DNA from 2 places in the Streptosporangium sp. NPDC002721 genome. Region 2 is predicted to be linked to the other one. Evidence: riboswitches for the same ligand, from Rfam matches in the RefSeq annotation. Region 2 holds a riboswitch; the other holds the start of a gene.
The links. A riboswitch is a leader RNA that binds a small molecule or an ion and turns the genes downstream of it on or off. The one in region 2 is predicted to bind thiamine pyrophosphate.

Region 1 (5,247 bases), on a different contig from region 2:
GGCGTCGTCGTTCCGGTACGCGTAGGACGAGATCAGGTTCTCGATCTCTCGTTCACTCGACACTGCGGCCTGCTTCTCTGTGGGGCTGGACATGACTGTTCTTTCTGGGAGGAGGTCTCTTCCTGGAAGGAGGGCGCGACGGCGTGCCCGGGGCGGGCGCGCGTCGCGTACCGTTCGGTGGTCACCGGGCCATGGGGGTCACGCCGAGGGCACCGCTGCCGGTGGCGTCTATCACCTGGCCGTTGATCCAGCGGGCGTCGTCGGAGGCGAGGAAGGCGATGATGTCGCCGATGTCGTCCGGTTGCCCGACCCGGCCCCGGACGCCCTGGGAGGCGGCCCACGCCTTGGCCGCCGGGTCGGCGAACCAGGCGTTCATCTCGGTGTCGGTGAAGCCCGGCGCGACGGCGTTGACGGTGATCTCACGGTCGCCCAGGTGCCAGGCGAGGGTGAGGGTGAGGGTGTTGATCGCGCCCTTCGTCATGGTGTACATGGTGGCCATCGGGCTGGCGAGGTAGGCGCCGGCCGATGAGAGGTTGATGATCCGGCCGCCGTCGCGCAGGCGGCTCAGGCCGTGCTGGACGAGGAACAGGGGCGCCTTGACGTTGACCGCGAACAGCCGGTCGAAGTCCTCCTCCGCGACCTCGTTCACGTCGCCGTAGACGACCACCCCGGCGTTGTTGACCAGGATGTCCACTCCGTCGGCGTGCTCGTCGAACGCCGTCCACAGGGCCTCCGCCGCATGGGGGGCCGCCAGATCCGCCCGCAGGAGGAACGCCGAGCCGCCGTCGGCCTCGATGGAGGCGACGGTGTCCCTGGCGGCCTGCTCGTTCGTGCCGTAGTGCACGGCCACCCGCGCTCCGTCCCTGGCCAGCCGCTGTGCGGTGTACCGGCCGATGCCCCGGCTGGCGCCCGTCACCAGTGCCGTCTTCCCGGTGAGACCGGACATGTTCATCACTCCTCTTCGCTGTCCCTGCGCGTACGACAGCGATCGCTGTCGTACGTCATGACAGTGCCTGCTGTCGTATGCTTTGTCAAGGCGATGCGAACCCGAGGGAGAGAGCATGCGTACCTGGGCCGCGGACGACCCGAAGGCGGGTCTCATGGAGCGCAAACGCGAAGTGATCCTCAAGGCCGCGCTGGAGGCCTTCCTCGAGGACGGCTACGCGGGCAGCTCGGTGAACCGGATCGCCGAGAGCGCCGGAGTGTCCATCAAGACGCTGTACCGGCACTTCGACAACAAGGACGACCTGTTCGTCGCGGTGATCCAGACCGCCTGCGTGGCCAATCCGGGAGCCGAGGAGCCGCCCTGGCTGGACCTGCCTCCCCTGGAGGGCCTCACCCAGGCGGGCGGTCATCACCTGCCGTTCGTCCTCTCCGCGGAGCAGCTCGCGCTCTACCGCGTCGTGACCCGGGAGGCCCCGCGCTTTCCCGAGCTCGGGAAGCGCTACCGGAGCGATGTCATCGGCAACCAGCTCGCCCAGCTCACCCGCTACTTCGACCGCTGGCCGGACAGCCTGCGTACCAAGATCCGGGACCCCCTGCGGGGCGCGCGGACCTTCGCCGCGCTGCTGCAGGCCGACCTCGTCGAGACAGCCCTCCTCGGCGGCCCGACCCCCGGTCCGGACGAGCTGTGGACCCGCGCGCACGACGCGGCGGCCGGCCTGCTGGCCCTGATCGAGGCCGACCTCATCTGAGCCCGGCGGCGGATCTCCTTCCAGTGGCCACGGCCTGTGGCATGGGGCCCGGCTTTCGCGTGACCGGGTCGGCGCCGGGACGCGCCGGTGTCAGCCGGGCAGCCACTGCGCCGTGGGCCACGACTCCCGGCGCCACGCGCTGTCCCAGAACATCCACTCGTACTCCGTGGCCTGGACGAACGCCTCGGCCATGGCCGTGCGGGTCGCGCCGTCCGCCGTGGCCGCCAGCCGGTCGGTGATCTCCCTGGCCTGCTCGACCGACTTGGCGAAGTCCGGATCGGCATAGGTGGAGATCCACGCCCGGTAAGGGTGGTCGGCCATGTCGCGGGTCTGCTTCAGAAGCGCCGCGCCGACGTCCTGGTAGACCCAGAAACACGGCAGGACGGCGGCCACGAGCACCGGGTACGGCGCGGAGAGCGCGGTGGCCTGCAGGAAGGAGGAGTAGCCCAGGCAGGTGGGCGAGGTCCGGATCTCCGAGAGATCGGCGGCGGTCAGACCGTACTCCTCGATGTAGCCCTCGTGCAGGGTCCGCTCCGCGTCCAGCGCGGCGTGCGCGCTGCGCGACCAGAACGCGGCCTCCTGGGAGTCGTCGGCCCGCACCGAGGCGGTGGCGAGCGCCTTGGAGAACGCCCCGAGATACCTGGCGTCCTGCACGATGTAGAAGGCGAACCGCCGCCGGTCGAGGGTGCCCTCGCCGAGCGCGGTGTTGAAGGGGTGCCGATGGATGGCTCGTAGCAGTGCGGCCGAACGTGCCCAGACCTCGTCGCAGAACATGACGTCCCTTCGCTAGTTCGAACTAGATCAGGTTCGACGGGTGTGCTCTCAGCCCCAGATCTTCCGGGGCACCCCGCGTCATGATCGAGAGTAACAGCCCGCTCGCCCGCCTGACAGGCCAGGTGATCTTCATCGGAGGGCCGGTTCGCACCTGGCGCCGTGTTCGTTCGCATCGCCCGAAAGTGAAACGGCCGGGTCAGCGGTGCCCGCCGTACAAAGAGACCCGCTCGTCCTTGTCGTGGTCCACCTTCTCCGCCAGGAAGAGGTCGCGCCGCCATGGCTCGTGAGCGATGTTGACGGTCCATTGCTCGTAGTACCACTGGGTGCTGTATCCGCTGAAGCGGAAGTTGGCCCGGTAACGCGCGCGCTCTCCTGGGTGGAGCAGGAACACCCGGCTGGGATGGCGGTTGGTCGGGTACGCGGCCCATACCGGGGTTCGCTCCACTTCGACCGCCGCTTCGGACAGCCGGAACCGCAGCCCGTCGAGCCGCGCCGGGAATGAATGACCGTTGACCACGCCGGTGGGTGCGTACCTGTTTTGTTCGTCGGCGAGGAGATCATGGACGATCAGCGGCGCGTCGGGCATCGGCGGCAGCTCGAACGCCGATGGGATCTCGCGTCGACGCGTGGCCTCCTCGGCGCCACGCGCCTGCTTGGTCCACCGGATCACGATCCGCTGCACGATCACCACGTCGTCCTCCATCGTGTCTGTCCGGCAAGCATGGATGATCTTTCCTGGCCACCAGCGGCGACACGCGCTTGGCCATTGACACGGAGGTCGACGGTTTTCGGTTGGGTTATGACTGTCGGCTTCACAGCCCAACCTGACATCGTGGGGGACGCAGATGTGTCGTCCGCGTCTGCGAGCAGGTCACGCACGTTCACCGACAGCTCTTCGATACCCACGCTGCCGAGGTAGGACGAGCCCTTGGGCAGGGCGTCCCACTCCTCCGGCAGCCTGCGGGACTGGGCCGGGATCCAGCAAGGGGCACAGCCTCACCGTGGCGACCGGTTCTGTCTACGCGGAGTCCACAGCGTCGTTCGAGCCAGCCTCGGCCGCTCGGCTCCCACCATGTGCGGGGAGCCGGTCAGGGTGCCACGGCATCCACTTCCGCTCAATCTCCGCCTCCAGATCGACCCCGTGATGTCGCGCCATGAGCAGGACCTGGGACAGGACATCCGCGAGCTCAGATCGAAAGTTCGACTCCAGCTCCTCCGGAGAGCAGCCCTTGTCCCTGGCCTGTCCGGAGCGCATGAGGAACGCCTGCGTCAGCTCACCGACTTCTTCCTGAAGCTTCAGCAGGAACCAGGTGTCATCCCGGATGATCCCGTGCTTGAGAGCGTAGGTGCTCGATACGGCTTCGACCTCGTCGGTGAGCTGCCTCAAGTCCATGCCGGGAGTGTAGGAGACGGGTCCGACAACGAGGTCCGGAGCAGATACCTGCAGCCGCATGAGGGGCTCGGGCCCTGGACAAGCGAAAGACCAGGTCAGCGCGTGGATGACCTGGTCTTGATCGCGCACCCTGCAGGATTCGAACCTGCGACCGTCGGATTAGAAGTCCGGTGCTCTGTCCAGCTGAGCTAAGGGTGCTCCCGCTCAATTGTGCATGATCCAGGGAGTGCCCACGTATCGGTTTTGGGTCGGTGTCGTAAGGATCACTCTGTGGATCTCCCGCTTCCCGGGGGGAGCGATCGCTCACCCGCTCCGGCTCGGGTGGGTGAGGGCCGTTCGGAAGAGGGGAACCGGGGCGGAGGGCGAGGTTTCTGGGCCGCTGACCTGGTCGGTCTTCCGTCGGGCGCGGCGGGGGTGGGCGGGGTGTTCGGAAGCGCGGGGGCTGGGAGTCCGGGCGGGGGCGGGCGGGGTGTTAGGAAGCGCGGGGGCCGGAGGTCTGGGAGGGGGAGGGTGGGGGCGGGAGGGTTTTTAGGGGGCCTGTCCGGCGGGGGCGGTGTGCCCGAATCGTTCTCCTGGGGAGGCGGGGCGGTCTAGGCTCGTATGCCATGTTCGTCACCACGATCCAAGAGGAGATTCCCCTTCTGGGCGGTGATGTTACCGACGGGGTGGTGCGGGTCGGGGACACCGTCCGGCGGCCCAGCAGGGCTTCCACGGAGTCGGTGCACGCGCTTCTGCTCCACCTGGAGCGTTCCGGGTTCGAGGGTGCTCCCCGGGCGCTGGGGGTGGACGAGCGGGGCAGGGAGGTCCTGAGCTACGTCGAGGGGGAGTCCGCGGCCAGGCCGCTGCCTCCGTACGCGCTCACCGGGGAGACGCTGGGCGCGCTGGCGCGGCTGTTGCGGGGGTTCCACGACGCGGCGGAGGGGTTCGTCCCGCCTCGGGGGGCCGTCTGGGAGGCCGGGTCCAACGACGACGCGGTCCCCGAGCTGGTCGGGCACTGTGACGTCAACCTCGACAATGTGATCTTCCGCGACGGGCGTCCCGCCGCGCTGATCGACTTCGACATGGCCCGGCCGACGACCCGGCTGTTCGACGTGGTGACCACGCTGCGCCACTGGGCGCCGATCGCCGACCCCATCGATCTGGAACCGCTCCAGCGCCGCCTCGACGTCGGTCCCCGGCTCCGGCTGTTCTGCGACGCGTACGGGCTGGTGCCCCGGGACCGCCGCCGGCTGCTGGATCTCGCCCGGCTCCGCTTCGACCGCTCCTATCACGCGATGCGGGCCAAGGCCGAGGCGCAGGGCAACGGCGGCGGGTGGGCCCGGATGTGGGCCGGTGGGGCGGGGGAGCGCATCCGGCGGGCCCGGGTGTGGCTGGAGACCCACCAGG
Region 2 (5,247 bases):
GGCACCGGACAGCACGTCCTGGACCCGCCGGCGGATCTCCAGCTCGACGCCCGGCTCGCGCTCGGGGTAGCGGGTGCTCGGGAAGATCCCCAGGATCTTGTGCCGCTCCTCGTCCAGCACGCCCCGCTCCGCCAGGCGGGACAGCAGGCGCCTGCGGAGCTTGCCGGAGTGGAGCCGCTGCACCCACCACTCGGGCTTGCGCGCCTTGGACTCCGCCGCGATCCTGGCCAGCGCCGCGTCGAGCTCCTCGTCCCCGACCGGGGTCGCGTCGAGAACGGCGACTTTCTTGTCCGCGAGGTCGATCCGGCCGTTGACGGTCAGTTCCGCCAGCAGGGCGCCGCCGAGCGCGGCGTCCAGCTCGGTGGAGCTGATGAGTTGCCTGCCCTCCTTCTCGTCGTACGCGAGCAGGAGCACTTCCTCAGCGATCGTCGTCATCGTTCGACACTACGTCGCGGGCGCTTCACGGTCGCCTCACCGGTGCTTCGCGGTCATCTCAAGGTCGTCTCAAGGTCGTCTCGCGGTCGTAAGCACTCCGTAAGCGATCGAGGACGGTGTCGCCGGTAGCGTCGGCACCGAGACCAGAGAGATCTCGACGTCCCCCCGTCACCGGAGGCCGGAGGTATCCGATGAGAGTCAAGAGGTTGCTCCGACATCCCGTCACCTGGGGCGTCCTGGCGTTCGGCGCCGTCGCGCTGGGTGTCGCGCTGTATCTGTTCCAGCCGTGGCGCCTGTTCACCACCGTCGAGGTGAACGAGGCGCTGCCCGCCGTAGCGGCGTCCCCGGCGTCCCCGGCGTCCCCCGGCCCGGAGGCCACCGGAACCACGGAGCCCGCCGCGTCCGCCACCCCCGCCGCGCCGACCACGCCCGCCCGGGAGCCGAAGGTCCTGGCCACGGGCACGTTCGTCTCCCACGAGCACGAGACCGAGGGCAGGGCGAGGATGCTGGAGCTGCCCGACGGGAGCCGGGTCCTGCGGATCGAGAACCTGGACACCTCCGACGGCCCGGACCTGCGGGTCTGGCTCAGTGACCAGCCCGTCAAGGAGGGCAGGGCCGGATGGTTCAACCTGGACGACGGCGAGCACCTCGAACTCGGCGAGCTGAAGGGCAACAGGGGCAACGCCAACTACGCCGTCCCCGCCGGGGCCGACCTCGACAGCCTGAGGTCCGTCACCATCTGGTGCAAGCGCTTCGGCGTCTCCTTCGGGGCCGCCACCCTGACCTGACACAATCTCCGACCCATGAGCGTTTCTGAGGAACTCCACGCCATCGGCCGCCCGCTCGTCGAGGCGCAGCTCGCCCACCCGACGGTCGCGGGCATCGCGCGGGGGGACCTGCCCGAGCCGGTGTTCCGGTCGTGGCTGGAGCAGGACTACCTGTTCCTGCTCGACTACGTCCGCGTCTTCTCGCGGCTCGCCTGGCAGGCCCCTGACGGGCATCTGGGCGACCTGGTGGACCTGGCGCACGCCACCTTCCACGAGGAGCTGAGCCTGCACCGGTCGCTGTCGGCCGAGTTCGGCGCCGACCTCGGCGGGGCGAGGAAGGGCCCGGCCTGCGCGGCGTACACCTCGTTCCTGCTCGACTCCGCGGCCGTCTACGCCGACGGCCTGGCCGCGCTCTACCCCTGCATGTGGGGCTACTCCACGCTCGGCCGCGCGCTGGCGGAGAACCCGCCGGACGAGCCCCGCTACCGGGCCTGGATCGACACCTACGCCCACCCGGCCTTCGCCGAGCTGACCGGGCGCATCGCGGTGATGATCGACGAGGCGGCGCCGGACCCGGACAGGGCGGGGAAGCTGTTCACCGAGGGAATGGCCCACGAACTCGCCTTCTGGGACGTGCCCTGACCTCGCCGTCGTACGGCCGCCCGAGCCGGGCGATCTGGTAGGGGCGGACGTACCGAATTAGCCCCCTATCAGGGGAAATTGAAGGTCCGGATGAGGGCATCCACGGGGCTTTGCGCTCCATCCGGTGGAGGAGTTGGAAACAATGGGCGCATGAGTGTTCCTGAGGTCGAGGCACAGGCCGTGCCGGATGACGCGTTCCTGCTCGACGTACGAGAGAACGACGAGTGGCGTGCCGGGCACGCGCCCGGTGCCGTCCACATCCCGCTGGGCGAGCTGCAGTCCCGGGTCGACGAGGTGCCCAAGGGGGCGCCCGTCTACGTGATCTGCCGGGTCGGCGGCCGTTCCGCGAACGCCGCCGCCTGGCTCAACCACGTCGGCTGGGACGCGATCAACGTCGGCGGCGGCATGCAGTCCTGGGACGGCGCGGGGCGTCCGATGGTCGCCGAGAGCGGCCAGGACCCCTTCGTCGCCTGAGCCGTCCGGACCGCGTGAGGGGACGTCCTCGGCGGCGGCACCGCCGGCCGGGGCGCCCGTGGACGGGGGCCGTGCGGCGCGCGAGGAGGTCCTCGCCAAGACGAGAGGGCCCTTGCCAAGAAAGGAATGGATGGCATAATCAGGGCGAATGTCTACCGCGGGAGCTCGGGCGTGACCGGGCTGAGAGGGCGGAACCACGCGGAGGGTCTTTGACCCTCGGACGCACCGCCGACCGCATGAACCTGTCCGGGTAATGCCGGCGTAGGGAGTGTGCGTGATGACGTCTGCCACCGTTGATTCCAAGGGTTCCGGCGACTCCGGGAGCCCCGGGGCGGTCGAGGCGCCCCTCACCCTCGGTGAGGCTCCCCCCAAGGCCCTCGGCGTGCTCGACCAGGGCGCGCTCTGGGCCAACCTGGGGGTGAGCCTGCTCGGGTTCTCCGGCGCGATCACGCTGATCAACCCGCTCGGGGACCGGCCGCTGAGCTTCGTGGCCGCGATCCTGGCCGCCGTCGTGGGCAGCGTCATCGGCACCGCGATGGTCGGCCTGGCCGCGATTCCCGGGCAGCGGACCGGCGCTCCGGCGATGGTCCTGCTGCGCGGGCTGTTCGGGGCCAGGCTCTCCTACCTGCCGACCGTGCTGAACATCGTCCAGATGCTGGGCTGGGGGGCCTTCGAGCTGTGGGTCATCGCCCAGGGGGCCCAGGCCATCGCCGGGTCGTTCGGCGTCGAGGTGCCCTACGCGGTCTGGGTGGTGGTCGCGGGGGTGATCACCACCGCGCTGACCATCCGGCCGCTGGGAGCGGTCCGCCTGCTCCGCAGGTACGTCACCGCCGGCGTGGTGATCTCGATGATCTGGTTCATGGTCGCCCTGTTCCAGCGGGGACCGGCGATCGGCGGCGGGTCCTGGGAGGCGTTCGCCCCCTCGGTCGACTACGTGATCGCGCTGTCGGTCTCGTGGGTGCCGGTCGCGGCGGACTTCGCCCGCTTCTCCCGCTCGGGCCGGGCCGCCTTCACCGGGGTCGTCGGCGGCTACACGATCGCCCAGGTGGCCTGCCTCACCCTCGGCATCGCGGCGCTCGCGCTGGTCGGCAACGACCCGAACCAGGTCTGGGACCCGTTCGTGGCCGCGGCCCTCGGCCCGCTGTTCTTCGGCATCCTGGTGCTGCGCGAGACCGACCAGTCGTTCGTGAACGTCTACTCCACCGCGATGTCGCTGCAGAACCTGCTGCCCAGGCTGGACCGCCGGGTCATCTCCGCGGTCATCGGCGCGCTGGTCACCCTGCTCGCGATCTTCGTCAGCGCCGACACCTACACCGGCTTCCTCGGCCTCATCGGGGCGGTCTTCGTGCCGATGTTCGCGGTGCTCGCCGTGGACTACTTCCTGCTCGGCGGCGACAGGCGCTGGGACACCTCGGAGACCGCACCCTCGCGCCCGCTCATGGTGCTTCCGTGGGTGCTGGGCTTCGTGACCTGGTGGATGCTCGCCGCGCTGCCGGCCGGCTCGCAACTCGCGTGGTGGACCTCGTTCTGGCAGGGGGCCCGCGACGCGCTCGGCTTCGTCCCGCAGCCGTGGATGAGCGCGTCCGTCGGCGCGTTCCTCGTCGCGGGTCTCGTCACCTTGGGGCTCGGCGCGCTCCGGCGCCGCTCCTGACAGTTTCCTGGCGCGGAAGAGGCCTACGCGCCGCCGGGGCCGCGGAGCAGGGCGGCGGACTCGATGCGCAGCAGGCGTTCCTTGGCGGCCGGGCCCCCGGCGTACCCGCCGAGGACGGCCTCGCTCTCGACCACCCGGTGGCACGGCACGATGACGCACACCGGGTTGCTGCCCAGCGCGTTGCCGACGGCGCGCAGCGCGCGCGGCCTGCCGATCCGCTCGGCGATCTCCAGGTAGGTCGTCACCGTCCCGTACGGCACCGCGAGCATCATCTGCAGCACGGTCCTGGAGAACTGGGTGGCCAGGCGCAGGTCGACGGCGATGGTGAAGGCGCGGAGCCGGGCGGAGAAGTAGGCGTCCAGCTCCCGGCGCACCGGGTCGAGCCGCCGGGCGTCGGGGCCGATGAACGTGCCGACCTCCCTGCTGACGCGCTCGAAGACGACGTTCTCGTCCTCGTAGCTGCAGGCCACCACACCCCTGCCCGTCACGGCGAGGGTGAGGCGCCCCAGCGGGCCGTCGAGCGTGCCGAACGCGATGTCGGGATGGCTCTTGCCGACGTAGTCGGGCGAGGTCACCCGTAGCAATGCATCGATGTCGCCGGATGACATGGCCCCACCCTTTCGTATCCAGGTGTGTGGTGACCGCAGAGTATCGGACGGATCGCCCGGCCAGTGGCAACACGTGCGGGACGAAAGTGCCAAGATCAGGCCGGTCGAGACGGCACTATGGGTGTGTGGTGGACTACAGGGCCGACAGTGACGGGGGCATCGGCCGCGGGGTCGTCGCCGCGGCGCCCAACGCGATCGTCGCCATCGATCGCGAGCAGACGGTTCTCACCTGGAATCCCGCCGCAGAACGCCTTTTCGGCTGGTCGGCCGACGAGACGGTCGGCCGCCGGGTGCCGGTGGTTCCCGAGGAGCTGACGGCCGAGCACAACGCGGTCCTGGAGAAGGTGCGCACCGGCGGCCAGGTCTCGCTGCGGACCAAGCGGTTCCACCGCGACGGCGGCCTGCTCGACGTACGGGTCGACACCGGCGCGATGTCCGCGCCGGACGGCGCCTTCCTCGGCTACGTCAGCGTCTACCACCTGGCCCAGGACGACGAGACCGCCAACGACCGCAACGCCCGCCGGGCACAGCTCGTCCGCAGGCTCACCGACGTGGTCGCCGACATCAACGCCGAGCTGGAGCTGCCCGCTGTGCTCGACCGGATCGCGGCGAGCCTCACCGACCTGACCGGGGCCGACGCGGGCGGGTTCGTGATGATCGAGGGTGACCG

Region 1: it holds a riboswitch for thiamine pyrophosphate, as region 2 does, so the genes downstream of both, ACFYWM_RS17365 (TenA family protein) here and ACFYWM_RS05995 (purine-cytosine permease family protein) in region 2, are expected to answer to the same signal.

The regions. Positions count from the first base shown of each region.
Region 1 is NZ_JBIAQI010000011.1:113,063-118,309, reverse strand. It holds gene ACFYWM_RS17380 (nuclear transport factor 2 family protein) at 1-93, opposite strand, end outside; gene ACFYWM_RS17375 (SDR family oxidoreductase) at 182-946, opposite strand; gene ACFYWM_RS17370 (TetR/AcrR family transcriptional regulator) at 1,062-1,694, shown strand; gene ACFYWM_RS17365 (TenA family protein) at 1,785-2,468, opposite strand; TPP riboswitch at 2,456-2,554, opposite strand; gene ACFYWM_RS17360 (hypothetical protein) at 2,665-3,159, opposite strand; gene ACFYWM_RS17355 (MazG nucleotide pyrophosphohydrolase domain-containing protein) at 3,487-3,861, opposite strand; tRNA gene ACFYWM_RS17350 (tRNA-Arg) at 3,986-4,059, opposite strand; gene ACFYWM_RS17345 (phosphotransferase enzyme family protein) at 4,467-5,247, shown strand, end outside.
Region 2 is NZ_JBIAQI010000003.1:391,420-396,666, forward strand. It holds gene ACFYWM_RS05975 (GPP34 family phosphoprotein) at 1-435, opposite strand, end outside; gene ACFYWM_RS05980 (DM13 domain-containing protein) at 627-1,223, shown strand; gene ACFYWM_RS05985 (TenA family protein) at 1,239-1,844, shown strand; gene ACFYWM_RS05990 (rhodanese-like domain-containing protein) at 1,995-2,318, shown strand; TPP riboswitch at 2,466-2,604, shown strand; gene ACFYWM_RS05995 (purine-cytosine permease family protein) at 2,596-3,969, shown strand; gene ACFYWM_RS06000 (methylated-DNA--[protein]-cysteine S-methyltransferase) at 3,993-4,577, opposite strand; gene ACFYWM_RS06005 (PAS domain S-box protein) at 4,703-5,247, shown strand, end outside.